4 regions of the Paenibacillus sp. 05T425 genome follow, and region 4 is predicted to be linked to each of the others. Evidence: riboswitches for the same ligand, from Rfam matches in the RefSeq annotation. Region 4 holds a riboswitch; each other region holds the start of a gene.

Region 1 (8,616 bases), on a different contig from region 4:
TCATATAATGAGAAGGCATCAGATTAGAAACCATTTGGTTTCATATCAATTGATTCCAGAGTGGACAAGCTCATTAAACATTGAACATTGGAGGTTATACTTATGGGAGACAACATTCATACACAGGACAAGCTGCCGGATATTCGCCAGACGGTCTTGTTGAAAGCGCCAATCGAGAAAGTATGGAAGGCCGTATCTACGGCAGAAGGCATAGCGGCATGGTTCATGCCGCCGAGTGATTTTCAGACGGAGGTCGGCTTCGAGTTTCATTTGAACGCAGGTCCATACGGTCAATCGCCTTGCAAGGTGACGGAGGTGGATCCGCCGAACCGTTTATCGTTTAATTGGGGCAAGGATTGGACGTTGACGTTCGAGTTGGCCGAGCTGCAGGGCGAGACGGAATTCACGCTCATTCACGGTGGGTGGACAGCTGGCATGGCGACCGAGTTCGGCGAACCGCATGACATCGTGCGAGGCAGAATGGAGCAAGGCTGGTCTGGCATTGGGCAGAAGCTCCGCGGCTATGTAGAGGAATAAGATGGCTGAACCGCTGCCGAAGCATGATGTGTTTCAAGCGATAGCCGATCCGACGCGGCGCAAGGTGCTTGAGCTGCTAGGCGATGAGGAACTGCCGCTAAACGCTATCAGCGGCCACTTCGCGATGAGCCGTACGGCCGTGTCGAAGCATCTCCGCGTCTTATCGGACGCCGGACTCGTGAAGGACCGGAAGGTCGGGCGCGAGACGCGCTACCGTCTAGACCCCGATCCGCTTAGAGAGCTGAAGCGCTGGCTGGCGTTTTACGAGCGCTTCTGGGATAACAAGCTCGCCGCGCTCAAGCGTTATGTGGAATTGGATGAATGATCATTGAAACTCGAATTGCCGAATGAACGTAAAGAAACGTTATTGAAGCCAAATGGCAAGAAACACCAACCGACTTCTTATAAGACGGTTGGTGTTTCTTGCAAATTCCGTATCTTATTGACGATCAAAAGGTTGAAAGGTATCATGGTAATAAATGTATCTTATACAATTCAATATAGGAGAAGAGGTAGCTACCACAAATGGACGATCAGCAATTTCTGAACGGTTGGGCCGAATTCAACCGTAAGAAATGGAACTGTGATGCAATAGTTAAAACCTTTAAAGCATCAAATTCAGATGCGTATTGTGATAGTTTAATGTTTCTTAATCATAACAAAAAGCTGTTTTTGCCTCCGCTTAATCCGTATCACCCTACTATTTTTCGCCCAACTCCAACGAATAAAGTACAGAAAATCGGAAGCCAGTGGCATGAGGTCTCAAAAGCATTCATTGAAAGTTTATATGAATACGCAGGGTCAGCCAATTTTTATTTTCCGCCTGAAATTACGGATATTCGCCCTTTTCTATGGCAAGGGTTCATAGCTGATATAAAGTATACATATTATGTGGATTTGCCTTATTCGGTAGAGAACATCAGCCCCTCTCTGCGCAACAAAATGAAAAAGGCCAATTCGTTGGGTTACTATTCTATTCGGACGGACGATATGGAGGCCGTTCACTACTGTTTATCCGGAACCGAAACGAGGAAAGGCTTTACCCATCAATTATCGGTTAAGGATTTATTGCTCGCGCAGCAATTGCTTGGAAGCGACAGGTTTCGCGGCTATGTTTGTTACTCCAATGAAGGTGAGCCTGTTAGCGCAAGCATCACCTTAGTATCCGGTGAACAGAACGCGATTGGATGGATATCCGCTTCCAAGAGCGAACACCTCAGTGATGGCATCGTACAGCAGCTGCAAAACCTTGAGTTTGAGGATCTGGACCAAATCGGGATTAAAACATTCGATTTCTACGGGGCGAATATTGAATCGGTTTCGGCGGCAAAGTCTCATTGGGGTGGGGACTTGCGGGTTTTTTACGGTATCAGACTGCCGGGCTACAAAGAGATTGTTCGGGCTGGTCGCGATTGGCTTGCGTTGAGTACAAAAAAAAGAACGGCCAGATAAACGGAAACAGAGCCCTGCCTGCACCATTGCGAATGGATGCTGACGGGGCTCTTCCGTATTTCTACTATTTAATAAAGAGTGTTAATGCTGAATAAGCTCTAAGTTCGAATAATCTTCTTGGGAGACGACTTGCGCTTCAATATTATGCTTCTTAAGACGATTGACGACGATGATCGCATCTTCGGACGTCGAATTCGACAACAAGATATAGATATCGCCGTTAAACGCAAGGCCGATGAAATCCGACTCGCGAAGCGAATCGTTCACTTGTTTGAGGAGCGCGCTGTCCTGAATGATATCCCTTGAAAGCGAAACGAGGGCGAAGCTTGCATTGTAATTGCGTTTCGCTTGCTCCCTAGAGCGTATAACGGCAAGGAAGACGTCAGGCTTAAGCACAGGCATGCCTTCCAGGTAACGCTCATGCTGGCTGAGGTATAGGCTGCGGATATTCCGGGATAGCGACGAGGCGATCAGTTCGTTATTAATGTTAATGTCGTCGAGCGTCGCGCCCGTGTTATCCGATTTTTTGGTTAGCGGCTTTAAATCGGCGGTGGATTGCGCAAACCATTCATACGTGCGGCGAATCCCCGTTTCGAAGCTGAACTTGGGCGACCAATCCAAAACTTTTTTTAGTCGGTTATTGTCGAGTCTTGAACGATATATATCGCCTGTGCGAGCTTTTTGCTTCTTGATTTCGGGGATCGGCCGAATGCTGCTCAATATGTTGACTAGATCATTGACTGATTGCTCCGTATCGGTGGACAAATTCATGATGCCGCTTTGGTCAGAAAGGCTTGCTTGATAAATAACATCCGCGACATCCTCCACGTATATGAAATCGCGGGTTTGGCTGCCGTCCCCGTAAATCACAAGCTCCTTGCCATCACGGATCCGTTCCATGAAAATGGATACGACTCCGCCTTCTCCAATCGATCCTTGGCGCGGTCCGTATACGTTGCTGAATCGGAAACAAATCGTATCCAATTGGTAAATTTCGTTCCACTTTGTGCAATAGTATTCCCCGAGAAGCTTGTTGATCCCGTATGGCGAGACGGGCTGACAAGGCATATCCTCATTTAGCGGAATCTGATCGTTCATTCCATAGACGGCCGCAGAGGAAGCGAATATGAGCTTCTTGGTTTTATATTTTGCGGCCAACTGCAAAATGTTGGTTAGTCCTAGGATGTTCGATTTTGTATCTGCGTATGGATTTTCCATCGAAGTGACTACATTGATCTGGGCAGCCAAATGCACAACAATGTCAACGTTATGGTTTTCGAAGATGGATTCACAAACGGTGCTCTCCACATCCGCGATGTATGATATATGGCGGAATTTGCAATTCGATATATGACCGGAGGTCATATTATCTATAATAATGACTTCATGTCCTTCGTTGAAAAACCTCTCAGCAACAAAAGAGCCAATAAATCCGTAGCCGCCCGTAATTAATATTTTCACGCTACCACCCCATTTTCCCTTCTGATTTTAGTGAAGAAGTCCGATTGCGGCTCTTTGGAGACCGGCGTTTTGCTATTATGTACGCTGCTAGAGTATTGTTAAAGATTGAGTCTAATAGGTGATAGCAGGGTCTACTTGACTATGATAATTGTTTAGGAAGAGGTTGTAAACAAGTTCTAATTTATGGCTAAACCCCTGTTGAAAATAAGTGTCGAATCTTATTCAAAATTAGGCTATGAATCTATTAAAACCTATTGCTTTATACCTATTAGTCTGGTAATATTTATTTAAATATTAAGTAACTTCATATACTCGATGTGTCGAAAAGGCAAACTGCGTGAAAACGCAGGACGCAAAGCTATAGGGGCTAAATGGGAAACCACACGCCAGCCAGATTCCGAAAACTTTTCAGGTTCTATTTTAGAACTTATGACATGTCATAAGTTCTTTTTCTATTCATCACACCAACATTTTCACTAACTTAATATTTGGAAACAGCGATAACGGCAAACCGCGTGAAAGCGCGGGACGCAAAACTACAGGGGCTAAATGGGAAACCATATGCCAGCCAGTTCCCGAAATGTTTTCAGGATGAAATAGGACAATCCTGAAATCTGGGATTGTCCTATTTATTTCATTCAGGATATGGAGGTAGTGAAAATGGGCATTTTCAGTAAATTAACGAAAAGCATGACCGCGATGGTGCTTGTAACGATTTTGAGCGGCATCGGTTTTTATGGACTATTCATCGAAGAAGCGAACGCTGCTAATATGATAAATGTTAAGACCTACGGAGCAAAGGGAGATGGCAAGACGGACGATACGTCCTCGATCAAAAAAGCGCTGGCAGAAGGCGCTGCGAAGAAAACGACGGTTTACTTCCCGAAAGGAACGTACCTGGTAAACCCGAAAGATCCGCTCGCTGTAAGCAGCAACACGAAAGTGCTCGGTGATGGCGCAACTTCGATCATCAAAGCTAGCACAAAAGATTTCGGCTGGGAATTAATGCGTGTATCGGGTAAGGATATTGAGATCAGCAACATTTCGCTCGACGGCAACAAACTAGTTAACCGTGTACTCGTTGTAAGCGGAGGAAGCGAACGCGTTAATATCAACAATTCGATTGTAGCGAATGCTTCCCACAGCACGAAAACGAGTAGCGATTACTTCTCGGGCGTGCTTTCGGGAATCCTTGTATACGGCAATACGAAAGCAATCACGATCGATAGTAATGAAGTGAAGAATATTGTTGCGCTCAACCCTACTGGTGGAAGCATGATTGCTAGAGGTATTTACGTAACAACGACTTGGGGCAAAAGCGAAGCTGCAGCAGCTAATGTATCGATAACTAATAACTATATTCACCATATCGGTCCTGCTGATGACGGCGATGGCATCTATTATGAAGATCCTAACATGGATGCAGGAAAAGGCACGGACACAAACAGCTTGATCTCGAATAACAAATTCGACAACAATGCCAAACGTGCTATTAAAATTTATGCACAAGGCATTACGGTAACTGGCAACCAAATTACGAATTCGTACCTGCAAAATAATTATTACAGATCGGGCTCGGATAAAGGGCTACTTGCTCCAGACATGTATTCGGCAATTAGCGTATACGGCAGCAACAACACGGTTAAACAAAATACGATTACAGGCTTAGGAAGCTTCTATGCTGCAATCGAGGTTGGCGCAGCGGAAACGGTTAAAAACATCGTTATCAGCAACAACAAAATTACTATGGGTGCAAAAAGCGTTCAAAAAGGCAAAACAGCCATTCGTCTTGGAAATATCAATAACTTCACGATTGACGGAAATGTCATTGAAAATGGAGAAAAAGCAATTTGGACGTGGCAAAACGCGGACAACGGTACGATTACAAATAACAAAATCAAAATGATAACTGGCGGAGGCATTGATTTAACGACATATCTTTCGCAGTTTTCTCAAAAAAATATCGTATGCTCGAACAACACAATCCAAGCTGCACAATTCACGGTTAAGCTCGCAAGCAGCAACTTTAACGTACAAGTTCTATAATAGTTTTGTAAACAACGAGACTTCGACATCTATTGTCGAAGTTTTTTTATTAACTTCTTTCATTATATAGAAGGAGTTATCCGTGAAAGGCACGGAAAATGTCGTTTCATTTTTATTTACTTGACGAGTCTTGAAGATTATAATACGAATATGCTTCAGGTGCAGGCAAACAGTTCTGGACTATGTTGGAAATTTTGTGGAAATAGCAAGTGACCATTGCATAAAGGAATGAGTATTTTTGACTAGACATAAAGGACTATTTGTTATTTCGCTTGATTTTGAATTGTATTGGGGCATACGTGATCTTTATGAACTAGATTGGTATAATAGTACGTTTGCAAAAGAAAGAGAGTTAATTCCTACCGTATTATCGTTATTCGAAAAGTATGGTATTCATGCCACATGGGCGACTGTAGGGCTATTGTTTTTTGAGTCTAAGGAAGAAATGATTAATAGCTTGCCGATAATTAAGCCTAGTTATATAAATCAAAATTTATCTCCTTATTCTTACTTGAAGAGTGAGCAGATCGGCGCAAATGAGTCATTCGATCCCTATCACTTTGCACCTTCGCTTATTCAACGGATTCGAACAACGCCATTTCAGGCGATATCCACACATACCTTTTCACACTATTATTGCAAGGAATCTGGTCAGACCGAGAAGGAATTTGTTGCTGATATTCACGCAAGCATCCAAATCGCCGAAAAACAAGGTATGACATTGGAGAGCATCGTTTTTCCAAGAAACCAAATCAATGATTCCTATTTGCAAGCACTGAATCAATTAGGTATTAAGTCATATCGAGGTAATCCGAAACATTGGATATACAAACATGGCTATAGCACCAATGATTCCCTGCCGTTGAGAGCTCTTCGTTTGCTCGATACGTATATTAATTTGTCCGGCAATCATTGTTATCGAATCGATGAAATAATGACCGAACTTCCCATAAACCTACCAGCCAGCCACTTCTTCCGCTCCTACTCTTCCAAGCTCCGCTGGTTAGAACCGCTTCGTATTAAGAGAATACTTGATGGAATGACCTATGCGGCTAAACACGGCGAAGTGTATCACCTCTGGTGGCATCCCTATAATTTGGCAAGTGATGCCAATGAAAATATGGATGTGCTGAACAGAATACTCGAACATTATCAACATCTGCAACATAAGTACGGGATGACGAGTTTGAATATGGAGGAGCTTTGTAATCAAGTATTAGCTAGTGCAAAGAGAGAGAAACGTTCTTCCTATCAATCGCAGCATTAATCCAAAACATGAGGTGAACGAATGGACATCCAGTTCTTAAAAGAGGCGAGCAAACGGTATTTTATAGTTATTTTATTAGTAATTGCATTATCTGTCGGAGGCGCATTTGCATTAAATACTTTCGTAAAGCCTACCTATCAGGCGAGTGTGAGTGTAGTGGCGAGTATAGCATCTTCAGGAGATGCAGGTATTTATAATGAGTTTTTAGCAAGCCAGCTGTTAACGGGTACGTATAAGGATGCTTTGAAAAGCTACTACATAGCAGGCAAAGTGAAAGAGAAACTCGGCAGCAATCTTACTGCAACGGAACTGCTGGGCAAACTGGAAGTGGAAACGAACGTAGACACGCTTGTTATCAAAATTAAAATAAAAGACGATCACGTAAAAGATGCGGTTGCTATTGCGAATGCATATGGAGAAACGTTTCTATCGGAGTCTAAGTCCATTATCCAGTATGCAAATATAACGATGTTGGACTTGGCAAGTATCGAACAAGCATCTGATCCTGTCAGTCCCAAAAAAGCGTTCAATCTCGCCATCTCCTTGTTTATAGGCGTTTTTGTGGGGCTAAGCATTGCTCTTATGCTGGAAGGGAAACGTCAGGAACGGAGAAGAAAGCGTTCAGAGAACACAAGCATCTAATCGATGATTACAAACGGAATAGAATGAGCGGGCGGGGTGGATTGGAAAATGATTAATTATGCGATTGTTGGCTGCGGCCATATTGCCAATAAACATATAGAAGCAATCGAGAAAACCGAGCAAGCAAGCCTTGTTGCTATCTGCGACACGAATCCCAATAGATTGAACCAGTATATGAACCAGACAGGCGTGGAAGGTTACGTGAACATCGATGAAATGCTGGAGCGACAGTCCAATATCGACGTGGTTTGTATTTGTACGCCTAGCGGTCTACACGCTCCGTTAGCCGTGAAGGCTGCTAAAGCAGGCAAACATCTCATAATCGAAAAACCGTTGGCGCTAACGATCGAGGATGCCGATGCCATTGCCGAAGCCGTGACGGTTTCGGGTGTCAAAGCAGCGGTTGTCCATCCGAATCGCTATCGGCCAGCAATTCAATTACTTAAATCGGCGTTGGAGAAAAACGTATTCGGAAAAATAAGCCATGTAAATGCCACGGTACGCTGGAACAGGGGACAGGCTTACTACGATCAAGCGCCTTGGCGCGGAACGAAAGCAATGGATGGCGGAGTGTTAATGAACCAAGCCGTGCATAATCTGGACTTGCTGCAATGGCTGTTCGGCAGAGTGGTTCAAGTAAAATCTATGGTCGATACGCGAATACGAAACATTGAAGCCGAGGACGTTGCCGTCGCCACGTTGCGTTTCGATAGCGGGGCCCTTGGCGTAGTGGAAGCAGCCACTACGATCTATGACAAGAACCTCGAGGAATCGATCAGTATATTCGGCGAGAACGGTTATGCGGTCATCGGAGGCGTAACCGCCAACTGGATCAAGCAATGGAAGTGCGATTCCATGAGCGATAAAGAGGTAGACTTGCTTAAGCAAAAGGTTGAGGCCGATCCGTACGGCGTATCGGGACATCAGCAAATTATTGAAGATATGGCCGAGGCTATTCGGGATAACCGCGAGCCAGCCGTAACGGTCGAGGACGGAAAAGCCGCGGTGCAGCTAGTTATCGATATTGTTCTTGACGGCAGCACCAGTCTACAAACGAATTAATCAGGAGGCGTCTTATACAATGGAAGCTGTTAAGCTTAACGAGTTAAGCGATAAATTGATAGAAAAGTTGCTCAATAAGTCGGCCGTCATCGGGGTTATCGGTTTAGGATACGTCGGCTTGCCTCTTGCCGTTGAGAAAGCCAAAGCCG
Region 2 (8,616 bases), on a different contig from region 4:
GCTCAGTACACGATGGAGGTAATCGGACAAGATCAGATCGCCTCGATCTCGTTGAATACGGCTGCCGGTATGCTTACGCCTGGTTCAACGCTCACAGTCCCTGTTACAGTGAAACTAAAGAACGGCAAAACGTACAAGCTAAGCGGCGATTCTCTTAAATGGGAGTATATCGGCTTTAACGGCACCATGACAGGTGATACGCTAACGGTTAATTCGGTAAAAGCAGGCGTGAAGACCGGATACGCGATTGGTCGTTACGACGGCTTCCCGACGTTGATTCCATTCACGCAAGGCGAAACGGTCAAAGCATTCGAGGATTTCGAGAAAACAGCTTACCCGATCTCGTCCCAAGTGACGCCAAAGGAAATTGCGGGCAGCGTAAGTCTTGCTGCGGATTTGCCAGGACAGACATCTGCCAAAGCGCTTAAGCTGACCTATGATTTTACGAACGGCACAGGTACGAAGGCATCGTATGCGGCGTTTAACACGAATGGCGTATCGTTGTCTGGAAGCCCTACATCGATGTCGCTTGACGTATACAGCGATCAAAGCAAAAACTGGGTAAGGGCAGAGCTTATTGATGCCGACGGCAAAGCGCATCTAGTCGACGTAACGAAGCAGCTCGATTGGAGCGGTTGGAAGACGATTAAGATCAATCTATCGTCGCTTGGCATGAAGTATCCCGTGAAGTTGAAGCGAATCTACGTTGTTACACTGGACAGCACGCAAGCTGGACGCTCGGTTACAGGTACAGTTGGTTTGGATAATATGAAGCTTGGTTATGCGCCGGAGGTAACGGTAGATACGAAGTCCAAGGTTGAGATGATAGTAGGCAAAACGAATGCAACCTTGAACGGCAAAACGCTTAAGCTGGATGCCGCTCCGATTCAGTTGAACGGAACGACCTATGTGCCGCTCCGCTTCGTAACCGATGCGCTCGGCGGACAGCTGTTCGTTGACGGCAAGCTGAACAAGGTGGGCGTACTACGGGGAACGAAGCTGCTTGAAATGGTTATTGGCGAGAAGGGATACGTGTTGAACGGTACTCGCCAGCAGTCGGAGGTAGCGCCTATTATTCGCAATAATAGAACATTGATTCCTGTGCGATTATTCTCGGAAAAGCTTGGCTTCACCGTAGGATACGATGCAAAACAGAAGAAGATTACCATTCAATAGCATGGACGACAGGCAGCCTTTCTGTGGTATGATAGGGGAGTATAGGAATCAGGATTGCCATAGAAAGGTTGCCGATCGATCGTGGATCACTTAACAGTCGATATAAACCGAGTTATCAAAAATGCAATTCAAGTGATGGAAGACAGCAAATATCAAATCTATGAAATATGCGAATCCGCGCGCTCTGAGCTGGAAGCGCTCGAGCAGGAACTGGAGCTTGTGCTTCAGGAAACGGTGAAGACGATCGAGAAAGTCGATCAGTTGGAGCAGGATTACAGGCGCGCGCGAATTCGATTGACTGAAGTGAGCCGGGATTTCGTCCGATATAAGGAAGAGGACATTAAGTCGGCTTACGAGAAGGCCACACAAATCCAGCTGGATCTTATGGTGTACCGCGAGAAGGAATCGTATTTGAAGGCTCGCCGGGACGATCTGCAGAAGCGGGTTCGCAACGTTGAGAACTCGATTGAGCGGGCGGAGATGATTGCTTCTCAAATTAACGTCGTACTGGAGTATTTATCAGGCGACCTTAATCAGGTGACGCGAATTTTGGAATCGGCGAAGACGAGGCAGCTGCTGGGTCTAAAAATTATTTTGGCGCAAGAGGAAGAGCGGAAGCGCATCGCCAGAGAAATTCATGACGGGCCGGCGCAGTCACTCGCTAATATTGTGCTTCGCACAGAAATCGCCGAACGTATGCTGATTAAGAAGGAATTCGAGATGGTGCAGGAAGAATTGGTTGATTTGAAAGGCCAGGTTCGTTCAGGGCTTGAAGAAATTCGCAAAATCATTTTCAATCTCCGGCCAATGGCGCTCGACGATCTTGGATTAGTGCCGACGCTGCGGAAGTTTGTGCAGGATTTTGAAGATAAATCAAAAATACATACTGTATTCGAGCTCTCCGGCAAGGAGATTCGAATGCCGTCTGCCATGGAGGCGGCCATTTACAGGCTCGTACAAGAAGCTTTCACGAATGCTCTGAAGCATGCTAACGCTTCGCGCGTATTGCTTGACATAAGCTATGAGCCTCATTTGATTACAATCATCATTCACGATAACGGCATTGGATTCCAGAGCGATCTTATCGATCTCGGAGCAAGCCGAAACTCCCATTTTGGACTCATCGGGATGAGAGAACGCGTGGAATTGATTGAAGGAAGGATGGATATAGACTCAAATCCTGGACAGGGCACGAAAATTATAATTCATATACCAATAACTGCCGAGAACAGAAAGGAGTAGTATAATGATAAATCAAGTTCCGAGCACTCCCGCCCGAAAAATCAAAATATTACTTGCAGACGACCATCAGTTGTTTCGCGAAGGCTTGAAACGAATTTTGAATATGGAAGATGATTTGGAAGTGATCGGCGAGTGTGGTGACGGCATTCAGGTTATGGAATTTTGCAATCATACATTGCCCGAAATCGTACTGATGGACATCAATATGCCAATTGAGAACGGTGTAGTAGCAACAGAAAGACTCAAGAGCATGTTCCCTGACGTGAAGGTAATTATTCTGTCTATTCATGATGATGAGAGCTATGTATTCGAAACGCTCCGCAAAGGGGCTACTGGCTATTTGCTTAAGGATATGGAAGCCGAGTCGCTTATTAACGCGATCCGTTCGGTTGTTCAAGGTTATGCGTATATTCATCCTAAAGTAACAGGGAAGCTTATCAATCAGCTTCGTCGTATGACGTACCTGGACGAGATGGGAATTGTATCGGGAGCAGCAGCCGCCCAAGAGCAAGGCGTTAAATATAACGCTGTCGACGAAAGCCCGCTGACTCGCCGAGAGGCAGAAGTGCTGCGTCTGATGGCCGAAGGCAAGAGCAACAAAAACATTGGCGAGTTCCTGTTTATTAGCGAGAAGACGGTTAAAAACCATGTCAGCAGCATTTTGCAAAAAATGGAGGTTGATGATCGCACGCAAGCGGTTATTCAATCGATTAAGTATGGTTGGGTTACGTTGTAATAGACAAAATCGTAGCACAACTGATTAAAGTGGGGGTCCCGTGTCTGTAGGAGCGGGATTTTTTTGTTGTGTTCGTAAGAAAAGAAAACCTCGATGCCGTCTCTTGGACGGCACCGAGGTTCGAATGCTTCGCTAGCGGGAATCTCTAGCTTTGTTTATTGGCTCTTTGTTTTCTGATTGTAAGGATACCAGCCGAGATTGCAAAAGCGCCAAGCAGGTAGAACGGAAGCGAGCTTGTATCGCCGGTCTTAGGAAGATTGCCGAGCGGTACTTCGCCTTCTTCGATCACGCTGCCGTCATCTTCGCCGCCATCTCCGCCGTCGCCAGGGCCGCCCTCAGGAATTTCTTCCTCTTCAATTACCTCCGTGGAAGGCGTTGGAGTAGGCGTTACTTCAGGCGTCGGTGTTGGCTCTGTGCTTGGTGTTACTTCAGGTGTTGGAGTCGGTGTTACTTCCGGCGTTGGAGTCGGTGACGGATCCGGAGTTGGCGTCTCCGGAGGAGACGTTGCGCAGCGAGCTCCGTTGTTTACCAATTCCTCATAGTAAGAAGACTCGCCTGGACCCCACCATACGATTCTGATCGTGTTTTCCTTCGACTCCGTCGATACCGTATCTGCCGTAATCGTGATCGACTTGCCAGCTGGAACGATCACTTGATTAGAAGATTCGTCATTAGCTTCGAGTACGTACCAAGTAATTGTGATGTCCTCATCGCCAGGGTTGTGTACTCTCCATTTGCGAGTGGAGCTCGGACTAACGGTACATACATTCGAAATTGTAAGTTCCGGCTGTTCCGGCTCTACAGTAGGAGTCGGCTCCGGTGTTGGTGTAGGAGTCGGCTCTGGCGTAGGTGTAGGAGTCGGCTCTGGTGTTGGTGTAGGAGTCGGCTCTGGCGTAGGTGTAGGAGTCGGCTCTGGTGTAGGTGTAGGAGTCGGCTCTGGTGTAGGTGTAGGAGTCGGCTCTGGCGTAGGTGTAGGAGTCGGCTCTGGCGTAGGTGTAGGAGTCGGCTCTGGCGTAGGTGTAGGAGTCGGCTCTGGTGTTGGTGTAGGAGTCGGCTCCGGCGTAGGCGTAGGAGTCGGTGGTGTGCAGTCTTCGCCTGGGTTTTGTACGGTTATCGACTTATTGTAGTCATCGCCCCACTTGACGGTAAGCGAACCGGGAGTGCCTGTGACAACGATTGGCTCAGAGTCGTTGCTAGTGATGTATTCACTATGCCATGATCCGTTCGTTTTCCATTTGAAATAAAGTTTTACATTGCTTTCGTTCGTAACGATCCATTTGCGAGATTGGCTTGGTTCGTCGGTACAAGCGGCAATGAGATTGAGTATAGGCGTGTTATATACATCAACCTTCGCAGTCTTGTCTTCCTCAACTTTTACCGATTGACCGCTGCTCGAGATGGATGTCGTGAAGCCTGCAGGAACAACCTCAACTACCTTGTAGTAGCCAGGTGCCAGGTTTTCGAACTCCACTTGGCCACTGCTATTAGTTGTGCCGGTAGCAACTACATTGCCGTCTTTAAGTACTTGGAAAGTGACGCCGCTCTGAGGTTTTGCATCGTCATCATCATAGTAATACTTTTTGGTAACTTTGATGTTACCGCAATCCTCATCATCGTGACGTCCACCGCCACTAGTGCCTTGCAGGACCCCGCTGGTCAGTCTGGGGCTGTCTCCGCCGATGCATTTATTGCTGTTGTCATCACAATCCTCGTCATCATCACGGCCGCCGCCATAAGTGCCTTGAATGCCGGACACATCGCGGTCGTCTCCGTCGCATGTATTGCCACCGCCGCCACCACCGCCTCTGGTGAAAACCAATAATGATTGAAGTGAAGGAGACTCTACCGATGCAAGTTCCTCAGAAGGGAGAACAGTTGACTCTGGATTCTCGGTAGCCGGTGCAGTTGTTTCCTGTGCAGATTCTTGACTTGTTTCATCCGTGCCCTGCGCCATAACGATCGAGCTTAAGAACATGGACAAGACGAGCATGATGGACATGATGACCGCAAACTGTTTTTTGACCAACTTCATTGTTCACTCTCCTCTTAGATTTGGATAATCTAGTTCTAAGAGGGCCGGTTACACTACTAGCTCCGTATAATCCAAGTGTCCAAATGCAGATTATACATCATCGCTTCCCTAAAAAGCACGAATGTTAAAGAGGTTTTCCCTCCTTCCTTCACTCTATCTGCTTTCCAATACTACTTATGCTCTAGTGCGCACTAAAATGATAACATATATTGGTATTTCTACAAGAGTGTTAAAATGTTGCGGAATGTTGAAATAAGGCGAAGGATGTCGAATGAGGCATTTGGACTGTATATTTTTCAACTTGTCCGCTTATACCGGAACCTGTGGGCGCTCCATCGCATATAGTGTCGCATAGAGGAGGTGACCGCCGTGCTCAAACTTCTGCTTCTCGTGCTTGGGTGTTATATAGCGGCTGCATTGTCGGTTCATCTGGCTTATCGGATACGGCAAGGGCGGAAGCGGGCTAGCAGGCATTATGTACTTATAGCCGCTGATCAAGATCAACATAATATCGAATGGTATATGCGTTCATTGTTAACTTTCTCGCGTCAGACGGGTAAGGAAGTCAAAGTAACGGTTGTTGATTATGGCGCGACCGCTGAGACACTAGCTATTGTCGATCGAATGGCCCGCAAGGGACAAAAGGTGACGGTTCATGAATATCCGGAAAAGATGAGGCTAAGCCGCACAGCCGCTGAAGCAGGTGCAGTCGTTTCCAATAGAGAAAGCGATGCCAATCAGTTGATGTGGCTGCTGCAGTCTGAAGGTATTTTGAAGGACGCGAATCAGGCAGTGCTTATCGACCTGCAAAATCCATCCGATTTGTCCAAAATGCCGTTCTAGTATATACTAATTGCCATAACGGTTGTGAAAGTGAAGCACACTTTACAGCGCTCTATGCGCTCTAGGTGTGCTTTTTTTGCGTTTTCTTGGTTGTATGTAGAATGGCAGCAATGACGACGCACTAAGAAATACAATATGCGGGGAGCGTAGAAAAGATGCGGGCTTATGTGTATGTTGTCAGCAAAAATGAAAAAAGGAGAGCTTATTGTACGATCGCGCCTGAAGTTGATCGGATTTATTGGCTCGAGCCCTCGCTCGGCATGCGAATGGGGAGGATTGTCCCACCGGCAGATGAGGGCTGGATATGGCGGAATCCGCTGCCGCTCGGGGATGCTTGCAGAGCGGCGGAGCTTTGGAATAGCGATCAGGAGCGACGAAGGGGAGGGAGGGGCGATCGCGAAGGTGTGGTTGGCAGGCTTGCCGCATGTACGGCGGCAGCTAGCGGGGAGGCTGCAGGCACGCGGCGCAGCAGGCGTGGCGAGAAGCAGCAGGGCGATAGCCTGCGCGGCGGCGCGGAGCGCTGGGAGCGAGCGGCGGCAGCGGGCGAGCTTGGGGAAGGCGGCGCGGCAAGCGATAGCGGGGCTGCGCTGGAGGCGTTGGTCGCAGCCGTGAGGCAGGCTGCGGCGCTCTTGCAAGGGCGCGCGCTGCTGCGGGGCGAAGCGCAGGCGCTGCTTGAGGGCGCGGGCGTGCCCGGTGCGGACAGCGGCTGGAGCGATGTGCTCCAGCTGGCTGCGTTGCTCGGGCACGTGCTCCTGCGTGGGGCGGTTGCCGCAACTGCTGGCAACCGGACAAACCTGCTGCGCCGGAGCCGGCGCGAACTTCGCTGCTTGCGCTGCGGCAGCGGAGAACCGCAGATGCGCCGCACAGCCTGCGCATCCTGCGGCAGAGCATGCGCTTATTGCTCAAGCTGCATTCAGATGGGGCGCAGCCGGGAATGCGAGCTTCTTATTGAAGGGTTGCCGTCTGTAAACGCTCATCTAAATGCAGGCGGCCTCCCGCCGATGGAGGAGAGACTGTCCAAATGGGGGCTCAGTCCCGCGCAAGCATCGGCAACGGCTAAGGCGCTTCAATTCGCTGAGACATCCAATACCGATAAGAGGCTAGCTCAATCCGCACCAGCAGCAATAAGCAGCTTTTTGCTATGGGCGGTTACCGGAGCGGGTAAAACAGAGATGATCTTCCCGCTTATTGATTCTATCTTGCTGCGCGGCGGCAAGGCCCTTCTTGCAACACCGAGGCGCGATGTTGTTATTGAACTTGATCCGCGTATTCGTAGAGCGTTTCCGTCTGCTTCGGTCGTCACCTTGTACGGAGGCAGCGAACAAAAGTGGGAGTGCGGCGACATTACGCTGGCGACGACACATCAGCTGATTCGCTTCTGGCAGAGCTTCGATCTTGTTATTTTGGATGAGCTTGATGCCTTTCCATATGTAAACGACGCAACACTCCACTACGCGGCAGACAAAAGCTGCGCCCCAGGGGCAGTTAGACTTCTGCTGTCGGCGACGCCTCCGCAGACCATGCAACGGGAGGCGAGACGAGGCTCTTTACCTCATGCAAGGGTGCCGGTACGCTATCATCGGCATCCGCTGCCTGTCCCTAAGCTGCTTCGAACCGCAAAAGTAGCGAAGCTGCTGCAATCAAGGAGGATTCCGGCTTCCTTGTTGTATGAACTGCGTCGTTCCATAGAACGAGGCGCACAATTATTCGTATTCGTGCAGCGGATTGCGCAGGCAGAACCGATGGCAGCCTTGCTGCGCTCGCAGCTTCGACTGGCGGAGGTGGAGGCAACTTCTTCGCAAGACGAGGAACGGGCGATTAAAGTAAAGCAATTCCGTGAAGGGAAGATTCGCGTGCTTGTAACAACGACTATATTAGAGCGTGGAGTTACGATACCTCGAAGCGATGTATACATATTAGACGCAGACGGGCGTTTGTTTGATGAAGCATCGCATGTCCAAATGGCAGGTCGAGCCGGCCGTTCCGCTGATGATCCAGCTGGGCGAGTCTACTTCTGCAGCGGTGAGCATAGTCGTTCGCAGGCAAGGCGGTCAGCCATATTAAGGCGATGAATCGTATGGCGCGCAAGCAAGGTTATTTGCTCCCGAAAAACACCATAAGGGAGGCAGGCCGATGAGCATAACGTCAATGATAGAATGGATGCGAAGAATTCCCAATACAATTGCAGGACAATCAGAATGGTTATCTGTACGAACATATTCCTGCACATTCTGCAAGAAACCTATCCAGCCCAGCAAAGGTCATCTTCCCCCGGAGATGAAACTGCCGATTCAATTGAAACAGCAGCTATGCTACTCTTGCGTGAATGCCATTCCATGGTTGACTCGCTTTCGCATCGTTTGCCTAAGATGTGGCCGCGGCATTTCATGCGAGGATTGCATCCGTCAGCCGCGCAGATCGTTCATATGCAATCGAAGCGCCGTGCAATACGATTCTACGATGAAGAGCTGGCTAGCGCTTTATAAATATAGAGGCAACGAGGAGTTAGGACCACTGCTCGGCACCATGCTGCAGCCGGCTTTTGAGGAGCTAAGCCGCCAGCTCGGAGCGCCAACAAAGCGAGGCA
Region 3 (8,616 bases), on a different contig from region 4:
TTGACGGCGTAAAGATCGGCATCTTCGGTCTTTCGACTTCAGAGACGGTGTACAAGACGCATCCGAAGAACGTGGCGGGGCTTCACTTCACCGACTCCGCATCGGAAGCGCAAGCTATTGTCGATGAGCTAAAGGACAAGACCGACGTCATCATTGCGGTCGGCCACCTCGGACAGGACAAGTCCAGCTATGACACGAGTCTTCGGGTCGTCAAAGCCGTAGCGGGCATCGATATCTTTGTCGATGGACACAGTCATACCGTTCTTGAAGACGGCCTTGTAGGCGACAATGGCACACTGATTGTCAGCGCGGGCGAGTATACGAAATACGTCGGCGTCGTTGACTTTTGGGTCGAGAATGGTGCTGTCGTTAAGAAGCAAGCGACGCTTATCAACCAAGCCGAGGCAGCGGAAATCACGCCGAACGCCGAAGTCGCTGAGCTTGTTGCAGCCACGCTGAAGAGCCAAGAGACGATTCTCGCAGAGCAAGTTGGCGAATCGTCCGTTGCTCTTGAAGGCGCAAGGGAGAAAGTACGCGCAAGCGAGACGAACCTTGGCAACCTGGTTGCCGACGCTTTGGCCGACATCTCGGGAGCTGATGTTGCGCTTACGAACGGCGGAGGGATTCGCGCTTCTATCGATGCTGGCCCGATTACGAAAGGCGAAGTCATTACCGTTCTGCCGTTCGGGAATCAGATCGTGACGCTCAAAGTAACCGGCGCAGATATCAAAGCCGCGCTCGAGAACGGCGTCTCTGATTATCCGAATCCGAAGGGCGCTTTCCCGCAAGTGTCCGGCGCCGCTTTCAAAATCGACAAGGAAGCAGTCAAAGGGGAGCGCGTTCATTCCGTCACAATCGGCGGCAAACCATTGGATGAAGCCGCGACATACACCCTTGCCACGAATGACTTCATAGCTGCGGGCGGCGATGAGTACACCATGTTCGGCAAGTATCCGCAAGCCGGCATGTACGGCGCGCTGGATGAAGCGCTCATCGCTTATATTCAGAAGCTTGGCAAAGCAAATCCAACCATTGAGGGACGCATTAAGGAAGGAGTGAAACCCGCCACTCCTTCCCCTGAACCCGAGCCGAAGCCCGAGCCCGAGCAACCTGAACCGAAACCAGAACCTAAGCCTGAACCAAAACCCGAGCCTGCAGCCTCGGCCTACATCGTTGTAAAAGGCGATACGCTATGGGCGATTGCTAAGAAATACGGAACGACATGGCAGGTGCTTCGCGATCTTAATAAGTTAACGAATGCAGACCTCATCTTCCCGGGTCAAAAGATCATATTGCCTTCATAATGTAGCTTATACAAATGCAAAGGGCTGTTCCACGAGCGGATAACCGCTTAAGGAACAGCCCTTTAATTATTAGTCGTTGCTCTTATTTCTTCTGTGCAGAAAAGCGGATCAGAAATCCTAGCATTACGATTACCAATCCAGCCATGTAGAACGGCATGGTGCTGCTATCGCCTGTCTTAGGCAATGTATCAACATCCACTGAACCATCTTCCGGTGTCCCTAAGCCTATTTCTTCATCGTCTACCGTTACTTCTTCGTCATCCGTAGTTTGCTCCTCGCCATCTTCAGGCGCTCCGCCTTCATCCGGTGAGCCTCCCGGCACTTCTTCTTCATCAATAATCACTTCATCGGAAGGCGTCGGCGTTGGATCAGGTGACACTGTAGGCTCAGGAGTAACCGTTGCCTCCGGTATCGGAGTTCCCGTCGGCATCGGCGTCGGCGCCGGTGATGGCGTTACGACTGGTGTCGACGTTGGCGTCGCCGTTGGTGTCGCTGTCGGCATTGCCGTCGGTGTTGCTGTCGGCGTCTCCGATGGAGTTGCCGTCGGTGTCGGTGTTGCCGTCGGCGTCGCTGTCGGTGTCTCCGACGGTGTCGCTGTCGGCGTTGGTGTCGGCGTCTCCGACGGTGTTGCCGTTGGTGTTGCTGTCGGTGTCTCCGACGGTGTTGCCGTCGGCGTCTCCGACGGTGTCGCTGACGGCGTTGGTGTCGGCGTCTCCGACGGTGTTGCTGTCGGCGTTGGTGTCGGCGTTTCCGACGGTGTTGCTGTCGGCGTTGGTGTCGGTGTCTCCGACGGTGTCACTGTCGGTGTCGGTGTTGCCGTCGGTGTTGCTGTCGGTGTCTCCGACGGTGTTGCTGTCGGCGTTGGTGTCGGTGTCTCCGACGGTGTTACTGTCGGTGTCGGTGTTGCTATCGGTGTTGCTGTCGGTGTCTCCGACGGTGTCGCTGTCGGTGTCTCCGACGGTGTCGCTGTCGGCGTTGGTGTCGGAGAAGGCGTCGCCGACGGGCTAGGCGTTGGCGTCGCTAGCGGTATCTCCCCCTCGAAAGGTACCCAATGCGGCTGAATTCTGCCTTTCGTGAGCGAAGCTCCTACTAATATGCCGTCGATATTGCCGCTCGTTGCCGTAATATCAGCCTGCGGGGCTAGTAGACTGCCTTTTACCCCGCTATAGCCGAGCGTCAGCGCCGTAGCATCCGGGAAGTTAAACAATATTTTAGATTGGCGGTCTTTACCGTCAAAGCCAAAATAACCTTGCCACCCCATTGATCGAGTCGCACCCGTAACGTTAATAATCACTGTCGAGCCATTTGGAACGTCCAGCCATACCTCATTCAGATCATACCCTACTGTAAATACATTGAGCTGAGGGTCTGTTCCCTTTAAAGTCGTTTTATTCGAATTGTATTGATCTTTGCTTGTTGTGCCGTTGGTCGGCAAAGCTGCCAGCTCAGCGGACAAATTCAACAAATATTCAGCTTCTGCTTCAAAATCGATAGGTGCCCCTTGATGCTTATTGCCTCTTACGAGCGTGAAGGCCGATGTTGAATGAAGCGTTCCGTAGTAGGCATCGCCATAATCAATTTGACCATTCGTGAACTTCAGTTCTCCGCCCGCCACTAAGCCAATGTCTCCCGATGCATTCGCTCGATTGACGCCAAATCCGGTTATATCAATATCTCCTCCGGCCGCCAGTCCACCTTCGACTTGCTCGTAATACAGCTTAAAGTCACCGAGCATGAACACGTTGTAACTGCCTGCCGTACCGAGCACAGAGCTGTTGCCTCCGCCTGCTCCAAATACAAAAGCGTTGCATAGAATGCCGAAGACGATGACCCCAGTCACGACTAGTGATGCGCTCTTACGAAATGCTTTTCTCATGATATACCCTCCCTATCAAAAAAAATAAAAAAGACCGCACACGAATACGAGATTCATGGCGGTCGGACGATCATAGCGCCTTAGGCGCTGTAGACTCCAGACTTTGCGTCCCACTCTTTCAAATGGTTTGCTATTGGCATAATCGAACAATTCGTTCGTAATCTATGACTCTATCAAAAAGGAACTATACCTATTTTAGCTAATTTTGGTCGCAACCGCAATCCGCTAAATTATCTAACCCTATGTAAAATATACCCATGTATGTACATGGAAATGAACTTCAATTCCGCTCTCCATATGCCGATTGTTAATATAGGTAATAGGAACTATATCATGAAGCTGTGAAAAGAGGAATGATCCCATTGAAGCAACTAGATCCGCACCAACAAACTCCCGCAAGCGTATATCGTGCTTTCCTCCTCCAGCTCGTCTACAACTATGTATTTGGATCGACCGTCGCCGTGCTCGGAGTCGGGGGCATCATCATTTTCTCCACGCTTAAGCTGCCCCAAGGCGAAGGCTTCGTGCTCGGCGTCATCTTATTCGCTTCTTTGCTCATTATGCTTGCCTGCGAGCTGTTCGTATTCTATCGGCATGCAAAGCCGATTCAAGTCGCTTTCCTGTCCGATCAGCCAACAGCGGAGCAGCTTCGCAAAGCTTATATACAAACGCACCGCTTTCCGGTACTGTCGCTGAAGCGGACTTTCGGACCTCATCTGCTCGGCATATCGGTGCCGGCTATTGCAATGAGCTATATTTTCATCCAAATGGAATGGCTCTCGTTCCCTTATTATTATATCGGACTTGCTTCCGTTGGCGCGCTGCTCGTTGCCAGTATGCATGCCATGATTGAATTTTTCMTGACCGCACGGGCTATTCGACCTGTTGTCACCTATATGCGCAACAAACATGTAGCACTCTATGGGCAGGATCTGACCCTCGGCGGCCAAGTATTTGCTTCGATTCGCACGAAGTTTCTGCTAAGCGCTTTTTTAATCGGTACGCTTCCACTGCTCTTGCATAGTCTTGCGGCTCAGATCAGGCTTGAAGGACTGGACGGCGGGGGCACCTCCGCCTATTGGCAATGGGCCGGTATCATTCTTGTTATCGGCGTCTTCTTCTCCTTGTTCGGCGCCTCGCTCCTATCTCGCAATATTGAGGATCCGATCCACAAGCTCCAAGCTGCGATGATTGCCGTGCAGAACGGCCATTACGACACCCGCGCGGAAGATATTCATTCCGATGAATTTTCGAAGCTGGTCGCAGGCTTCAACCATATGATCGAAGGTCTGCAGGAGAGGGATGAGCGTAATAAGCAGCTTCACCAAAGCTACTTCTTCACGCTTGCTGCCGCGCTTGACGCGCGCGACACCTATACCGCGGGTCATTCGGAACGCGTTGCCGAATATTCCGTCGCGATCGGCGAGCAGGCTGGCTGGCCGCAAACCGACATTGAACTGCTGCGCAAGTCGGCTCTGCTTCATGACATCGGCAAAATCGGCATTCGTGACTCGGTGCTGTTGAAGGATGGCAAGCTAACGGACGAGGAGTTTAATCAGATTAAGGCACACCCGGGACTGGGCGAAAATATATTGAAGCAGATTGAGCCTGCGGACGCGATGGCCGATCTGCTTCCGGGCGTACGCTCCCATCATGAGCGCTATGACGGACGCGGTTATCCCGACGGGCTCGCAGGAGAGCACATTCCTCTGCTTGGCCGAGTTATTGCCATTGCCGACGCTTTCGATGCGATGACATCGGATCGGCCGTACCGTAAAGGAATGACTCGCGAGCACGCCCTAGCGATTCTGGAGGAAGGCAAGGGAACACAGTGGGATCCCGCCTTAATCGAGCTGTTCATTAATTCGCTGCGGCAAAACGAATAATAAAAATAAGAGCTTCGCGACCGGGCATTATGCCACGCGCGAAGCTCTTATTTATTGGAGCGAGCCTATTTTTTGATCAGACGGAAATCATCATAGTGGAAGCCTGGCGCAACGACGCAAGATACGAGTACCGGCTCGTCGCCGAGCGCTCTCGCCATCTGCCATTCGTTAGCCGGCACAAGCGCCTGTGGTTGATGTCCTGCGGAAATGTCCGGGCCCACAATAATTTCCTTACGGGTATGCGGGTCAGCTTCTGTTCCGCCAAGCGTGAGCAGCAACGGGCTTCCCGAATGCCAGAACCATACTTCGTCGGAGTAAACCGTATGCCAGTCCGAGAACTCCTCAGGATGCAGCAAGAAATAAATCGACGATGCGGCAAAACGCGGTCCCGAATACGGAGCGCCGAGCACCTGCTGCGGAATTTCAAAATTAGCTTTCCAAATTTCCTTGTACCATCCGCCTTCGACATGCGGCTTAAGATCAAGCGCATGCACAAGCGGCGACAGCTCCTTCACTGTTGCTCCCATCCCAATCAACCTCTCTCTGTTATGCTCTATTCTATTGAAAACTTTCATTCATTCTATCATATCGGAAATGCCGGTTCGCTGATTAATAGCAAAAAAATCGTTGCTAATTGATCCCACGGTTATAAGCCTTGAATTGTTCACCTATTCGACCAACAAAAAAATGGAATTGTCTATGATTTTAATCATTTATAAGATATACTTATAAATATAGCCGCAGGAGGTGAGCAGATGAGATTGACGATAAGCATGAAGCACAACCAAAGACCCGCGTTTCGCAACCGGTTCTTTAACCTGCTTATTATTTTGCCACTGCTGCTCACTGCACTGTTTGCTTACCAAGCAGGCAACAACTTCGAGTTGACGGCCGGCTCCAGCCGGTTCAATCCTGTTGCCCGCGCAACGACCTGCGCTGCTCTGAACGGGCGCTCCCCAAGCAAGCTGCTTCAGCCTATTCGCCGCAAGCCCGCGGCTTATAAGGTATCACTTGCCGTCTTATTTGGACGGCCCGCTTATTTATCCCCCTTAAGTCTGACCATCCTGCAGCGATTGAAGCGTTTACTGCTTAAGCCTATTAAATATACATCGGTCTACATTGGTTAGAACCCATTTTTTTGGTACAAACTACAAAAAAATGAGGAGGCAAACCCAATGAATATTAGAGAATCTGATTTGCCTGGAATCGGACGCAAATACCAGATTATTACGCGCGGAGGCGATAAGTTCGTCATTATCATTCATGATGACGGCCGACGTGAAATGTACCATTTTGACTATGAGGATCCGGATGACAGCATCTCCATGGTAACGCTTGAGGATGAAGAAGCTCGTCAGATTGCCGCTATTATCGGCGGAATGACTTACAAGCCGAAGGCGCTCGAGACGATTGAAGTAGCGCTGGATGATCTAACGATCGAATGGTACAAAATCGAGCCAAACGCCGCTTGCATCGGCAAAACGATCGGCGAGGCGGATATTCGCCAAACGACCGGCGCAACGATTATTGCTGCCGTCGAAAAAGAAGCTAAGCATATTAATCCAGGTCCCGACTATGTTTTCAAAGCAGACTCGACCCTTATTGTGGCTGGTGAACGGCAGAACCTTAAACAGCTTAAGCTCATGCTCCAAAACGGGAGTCGTTAATTATGGACCACATGGTGCTGGAGATCGGTCTCGCCGTTATACTCATCGCCTTGGTCGGGCTGTTAGCTTCAAAAATTCGTTTTTCGGTTATTCCTTTTTATATATTGATCGGTATGGCTGTCGGCCCTCATGCGCCTCACTTCGGCATACTAGACTTCAGATTCATTCACAGCGCTGAATTAATTGAATTCATGGGGCGCCTCGGCGTGCTCTTCCTGTTATTTTATCTAGGTCTCGAGTTCTCGGTTGGTCGACTCATGAAGTCTGGCAAAGCGATCGCGGTTGGCGGAACGATCTATATTTTAATCAACTTTTCACTCGGCTTATTGTTCGGATGGGTTAACGACTTTCCTATCGAGGAAACGATGGTCATTGCAGGTATAACGACCATCTCATCCAGCGCAATCGTAGCAAAGGTGCTCGTCGACTTAAAACGGACGGCGAACCCGGAGACAGAGATGATTCTCGGGATCATTATGTTCGAGGATATTTTCCTCGCGGTGTATATATCCGTATTGTCGGGTCTTGTGCTCAGCGACTCTTCGTCGCTTGGCGGTGTGTTGCTCTCGGCCTCTTATGCGCTTGGATTCATGTTGTTATTCCTCATTATTGGCAGGAAGGCTGCCCCGCTGCTTAACAAGCTGTTCAATATTCGCTCCAACGAATTATTCCTATTGCTCGTCTTCGGCTTCTTGTTCCTTGTCGCCGGTTTCTCCGAGACGATTCATGTCGCAGAAGCGATCGGCGCGTTGCTCGTCGGGTTAGTATTAGCGGAGACGACGCATATGAAACGGATCGAGCATATGATTTTGCCGTTCCGCGACTTCTTCGGCGCTTTGTTCTTCTTCAGCTTCGGTCTCACGATCGACCCGCTCGCACTCGGCGGTGCGGTATGGCTGTCGCTCGGCGCTGTCGGCATTACGCTGCTCGGCAACTTCGTTGCAGGCATGTTCGCAGGCAAGAGCGCTGGACTGTCGCCTAAGGCATCGTCCAACATCGGACTAACGATTGTGTCGCGCGGCGAGTTCTCGATCATTATGGCTAATCTGGGCAAAGCCGGCGGCTTGATGGAGCTGCTGCAGCCGTTCGCTGCGCTATATGTGCTGATCCTAGCCATATTAGGCCCGCTGCTCACGAAGGAGTCTAAGCTCATCTATAAAGGGCTGAACATGATATTCCGCTGGGAGAAGCGGAAGCTCGTGAAAGAGCCCGACCCGCCTGCCCCGCAAGGCGGCAAAGGGTAACTAAAGAGGCAGGCGCGACAGGTCAAGATGACTGCCGCGCCCGCCTCTTCTTTGTGCTTGTGTAGTATGCTCACATTCGCTACCTTCCCTTAGCGATAGAGATACTTTCTATCTCTATCTGCCCCTAACACACCCCGATTTGTTGAATAGAGCTGTTTTCTAGCTCTATTCCGCTCAGCTGACCCGCCGTATGCTCAATTTCGCCACTCTCCCTTACAGATAGAGATACTTTCTATCTCTATCTGCCCCTAACACACCTCGATTTGTTGAATAGAGCTGTTTCTAGCTCTATTCCGCTCAGCTGACCCGCCGTATGCTCACATTCGCCGCAATCCCTTGCCGATAGAGATACTTTCTATCTCTATCTGCCTCTAACACACCCCGGTTTGTTGAATAGAGCTGTTTTCTAGCTCTATTCCGCTCAATAGCCCCGCCGTATGCTCACATTCGCCGCTCTCCCTTGCCGATAGAGATACTTTCTATCTCTATCTGCCTCTAACACACCACAATTTGTTGAATAGAGCTGTTTTCTAGCCCTATTCTGCTCAGCTGACCCGCCGTATGCTCACATTCGCCGCTTTCCCTTAGCGATAGAGATACATTCTATCTCTATCTGTAACCAACACACCACGGTTTGTT
Region 4 (3,418 bases):
ATTCGTTTCCGAATGTTATCCCAGTCTTATAGGCAGGTTACCTACGTGTTACTCACCCGTCCGCCGCTAACCTTACCCCGAAGGATAAGATCCGCTCGACTTGCATGTATTAGGCACGCCGCCAGCGTTCGTCCTGAGCCAGGATCAAACTCTCCATAAAGGTGTTTGACTTGCTCAAAAACTTTTTATTGCGTCAGAAGCCAAAGCTTCTTAATTGGCAGTTTCGCTCGTTGTTCAGTTTTCAAAGAACAATCTTTTCTTTCGTGTCGGCCGTGTGTTTCAGCGGCGACTTAGATAATATATCACAGACGCCTATAGCATTGCAAGCACTTTTTATATAAACCTTTAAACTGTTTTCTATTATATAAGGTAACAAAAAAGACACGATGCCAAAGCACCGTGTCTAATAACTCTCTAGTATTGTTTTGCTGCCGAATATTTCGAAGCATCTTTAATCAGATCGAACTTCTTGTTGCTCTTCTTTAGGCCAGCGTCTACCGTCGTATCAATGACTACCCATTTACCGTTCATGTACACTTCGTTCCAAGCATGATACACACTCACATATTCCGTGTCACCCATTACGAGCTTAGTAGGAACTCCTACGCTACGAAGCATTGCAGCGAACAACGACGAGTAACCATAGCAGATATCTTTTTTCGTCGAAAGTGTTTTGTCGATGCTTGGGAGGTAATCATTCGAGATGTTAGCTGCCAAATCATAATCATATTTGATGTTATTAATGATGTAATCGTAGATTGCTTTTACTTTCTCGTTGTCTGATTTGCTGTTTTTTGTTAGCTCTTTGGCTTTAACAATAGCTAGACTCGAGCTTGTCCATGCAACATTTTGTACCGAGTTCAAGTAAATCACGCTGTTGTTAGCAAGGTTAAGCTTAACTGTTTCTTTGTTAACTACTTTATACTTGTTGCCTTCTGTATTCTCAAGTACCGAAACGGTGTAATCGCCATTTCCAAGTTGCAACGGGAATTGCTCTACTTTCTTGGAAGCTGTCATGTTATATGTATATTTATTATCGCCTTTTGCGATCATTACTTTTGTTTTCACGTTAGCCTTTACTTCGTAGGATACCGATACAATGCCTTTGTCTAAACTTGCTGTGTTCAACCAAGTTGTGTTTTCGCTAGCTTCTGCACTTGTAACTTTAATCGATGCGATCATGATGAACGCTACTGCTAACATAAGAACAAACTTACGCATGAATAAAACTCCCTTCGGTAGCTGGCTGCCATCTTTCGGAAGGCCCTTTAGCTTTGCGTCCCTACCTTTCGATAGGTTTGCCGTTATCGTGTAAAGTTTCATGGGACTGCTTGTCCCTTGTTATAAAACAAAAAAAGCTCTGTCTTTCGGTAGCTGGCTGCCATCATAAGGAAGGCCCTTTAGCTTTGCGTCCCTACCTTTCGATAGGTTTGCCATTATCGTGATTCGCTTTTCCAATGCTTGTCCTACTATTTAATAAAATAAAAAATGCTCCGTCTTTCGGTAGCTGGCTGCCATCATAAGGAAGGCCCTTTAGCTTTGCGTCCCTACCTTTCGATAGGTTTGCCGTTATCGTGATTAGCATCTATAGTCCTATATTACCATATGATTCTAGTAAATCAATACTATCTAGCAAAAAATAGATCAAAATTTTACAAAAAGGCGGGGACCGACACTCCAAAACCTCCTCAGTTCCTTTATAAACAAGACCAATCGACAAAAAAACTGCCCCGATTACCGTAAAGGCTATCAGGGCAGTTGCTTAGCAATTCTTAATTCTATGCTTTTGTTGATTTTTTCTTTTTGAACGTAAGCAATCCAATCAACAGCAGGCCAAGACCTGCCATATAAGTAGGAAACGAGCTTGTATCGCCTGTTTTCGGAAGCGTTGCTAATGGAACTTCGTTGTCTGTAACAGATGCTTCGTCTTCTTCTTTAACTGCATCCGTATCAGTGTCAACCGATCCTTGCGGTACCTCGTTGTCACCCTCTTCGACAACTTCCTCTTCACCTGCGTCTACCGATCCTTGAGGTGTATCGTCTTCGTCAACAACAACTTCTGTTTCCGGTGTTGCTGTTGGCTCAAYTGTCGGAGTCGGTTCTACCGTTGGTTCCGGTGTCGATTCTGGCGTTTCTACCGGCGTAGGAGCTGGCCTTGGTGTTGTTGTTGGTTGTGTCGTTGGTTCCGTTGTCGGCTCTACCGTTGGTTCCGGTGTCGGAACTGGTGTCGGTTCTGGCTTTACTGTCGGCTCCGGTGTCGGTGCCGGCGTTGCTGTAGGCTCCGGTGTCGGAGTCGCTGTTGGTTCTGGTGTTGCTGTCGGCTCCGGTGTCGGAGTCGCTGTTGGTTCTGGTGTTGCTGTCGGCTCCGGTGTCGGAGTCGCTGTTGGTTCTGGTGTTRCTGTCGGCTCCGGTGTCGGGGTCGCTGTTGGTTCTGGTGTTGCTGTCGGCTCCGGTGTCGGAGTCGCTGTTGGTTCTGGTGTTGCTGTCGGCTCCGGCGTCGGTGTTGCTGTTGGTTCCGGTGTCGGTGTTGCTGTTGGTTCCGGTGTCGGTGTTGCTGTTGGTTCCGGTGTCGGTACAATTACAGTCTTCTTCACGAAAAACTCGATTTCACGGATTTTATCCGTCTGAGCTGTCGAGGAACCGGATTTGATTCCGCTTGCTCCGTAGGATGTCGTCTCCGTTTTATATTTGTTGCCCGATTTCCAAGTGATCTTCACGCACACGACATCATGTTTCAATAAATCCGTGTCGTTGATTACGTTCCAATTAACAGTCTTCTTGTTGTTCTTTAATTCGCCGCTCACGACTTTTTTGCCGCTAGGTCCTACTTCAAAGCTATTAGAATTACCTACCGTATATTTATAGCTGGCATCGTAGCCTTCCGTGCAGCCTGGAGCCGGCAGTTCCTTGTAGTAAAATTTCACATAGGATATTGTTTGTTCTTTATAATAAGTTACCCATTTCCACTTACCGTTGACTTTTTCGTATTTCTCATAAGCATACTGAGGCGCCTGAAGGCCACTTCCGCTAATAGCACCGCCGTCATACTCATAGGTTTTAGTTGCACCATCCGATAACCCTTCAACTTTCACGCAAGTAATGGCATAACCATCTCCCGCATTCCAGTTCAAATTGGTTTTATCGTAGTCGCGGGAACCGCTAACGACTTGGTCCCCATCATCGGATAGGGAAAAATTATAGTTGTAAAAGAAGACCTCATCCACATAATCGCCGCTGCAATTGCTTGCCGCCCCACCGCCGCTTCCATGGGCAAAAACCGTACCAGCCGTACCGATCGTTAAGATGACGACCAACTTCAACAATAGGGCTGACTTCAACCACTTCTTCTTAATCATAAATACCCTCCCCCATAATATATGACGTCATGGCTTCCGCAAAATAAAAAAGACCGCCATGA

The links. A riboswitch is a leader RNA that binds a small molecule or an ion and turns the genes downstream of it on or off. The one in region 4 is predicted to bind cyclic di-GMP.
Region 1: it holds a riboswitch for cyclic di-GMP, as region 4 does, so the genes downstream of both, AC1DF0_RS05480 (glycosyl hydrolase family 28-related protein) here and AC1DF0_RS30350 (transglutaminase domain-containing protein) in region 4, are expected to answer to the same signal.
Region 2: it holds a riboswitch for cyclic di-GMP, as region 4 does, so the genes downstream of both, AC1DF0_RS06575 (SpaA isopeptide-forming pilin-related protein) here and AC1DF0_RS30350 (transglutaminase domain-containing protein) in region 4, are expected to answer to the same signal.
Region 3: it holds a riboswitch for cyclic di-GMP, as region 4 does, so the genes downstream of both, AC1DF0_RS21050 (choice-of-anchor A family protein) here and AC1DF0_RS30350 (transglutaminase domain-containing protein) in region 4, are expected to answer to the same signal.

What each region holds. Positions count from the first base shown of each region.
Region 1 is NZ_JBFTLA010000002.1:367,117-375,732, forward strand. Features, by position in the region: gene AC1DF0_RS05460 (SRPBCC family protein) at 103-537, shown strand; gene AC1DF0_RS05465 (ArsR/SmtB family transcription factor) at 539-862, shown strand; gene AC1DF0_RS05470 (hypothetical protein) at 1,063-1,989, shown strand; gene AC1DF0_RS05475 (NAD-dependent epimerase/dehydratase family protein) at 2,071-3,450, opposite strand; cyclic di-GMP riboswitch class I at 3,768-3,852, shown strand; cyclic di-GMP riboswitch class I at 3,946-4,030, shown strand; gene AC1DF0_RS05480 (glycosyl hydrolase family 28-related protein) at 4,111-5,496, shown strand; gene AC1DF0_RS05485 (polysaccharide deacetylase family protein) at 5,735-6,763, shown strand; gene AC1DF0_RS05490 (YveK family protein) at 6,785-7,405, shown strand; gene AC1DF0_RS05495 (Gfo/Idh/MocA family protein) at 7,454-8,467, shown strand; gene AC1DF0_RS05500 (nucleotide sugar dehydrogenase) at 8,487-8,616, shown strand, end outside.
Region 2 is NZ_JBFTLA010000002.1:626,699-635,314, forward strand. Features, by position in the region: gene AC1DF0_RS06560 (stalk domain-containing protein) at 1-1,176, shown strand, start outside; gene AC1DF0_RS06565 (sensor histidine kinase) at 1,258-2,418, shown strand; gene AC1DF0_RS06570 (response regulator) at 2,423-3,154, shown strand; gene AC1DF0_RS06575 (SpaA isopeptide-forming pilin-related protein) at 3,300-5,186, opposite strand; cyclic di-GMP riboswitch class II at 5,220-5,301, opposite strand; gene AC1DF0_RS06580 (glycosyltransferase family A protein) at 5,556-6,029, shown strand; gene AC1DF0_RS06585 (helicase-related protein) at 6,185-8,101, shown strand; gene AC1DF0_RS06590 (ComF family protein) at 8,163-8,616, shown strand, end outside.
Region 3 is NZ_JBFTLA010000009.1:106,669-115,284, forward strand. Features, by position in the region: gene AC1DF0_RS21045 (5'-nucleotidase C-terminal domain-containing protein) at 1-1,304, shown strand, start outside; gene AC1DF0_RS21050 (choice-of-anchor A family protein) at 1,387-3,180, opposite strand; cyclic di-GMP riboswitch class I at 3,235-3,322, opposite strand; gene AC1DF0_RS21055 (HD-GYP domain-containing protein) at 3,543-5,066, shown strand; gene AC1DF0_RS21060 (cupin domain-containing protein) at 5,132-5,593, opposite strand; gene AC1DF0_RS21065 (hypothetical protein) at 5,822-6,193, shown strand; gene AC1DF0_RS21070 (cation:proton antiporter regulatory subunit) at 6,242-6,733, shown strand; gene AC1DF0_RS21075 (cation:proton antiporter) at 6,736-7,977, shown strand.
Region 4 is NZ_JBFTLA010000024.1:80-3,497, forward strand. Features, by position in the region: partial or broken rRNA gene AC1DF0_RS30345 (16S ribosomal RNA) at 1-160, opposite strand, end outside; gene AC1DF0_RS30350 (transglutaminase domain-containing protein) at 415-1,221, opposite strand; cyclic di-GMP riboswitch class I at 1,235-1,313, opposite strand; cyclic di-GMP riboswitch class I at 1,367-1,445, opposite strand; cyclic di-GMP riboswitch class I at 1,500-1,578, opposite strand; gene AC1DF0_RS30355 (LPXTG cell wall anchor domain-containing protein) at 1,779-3,356, opposite strand.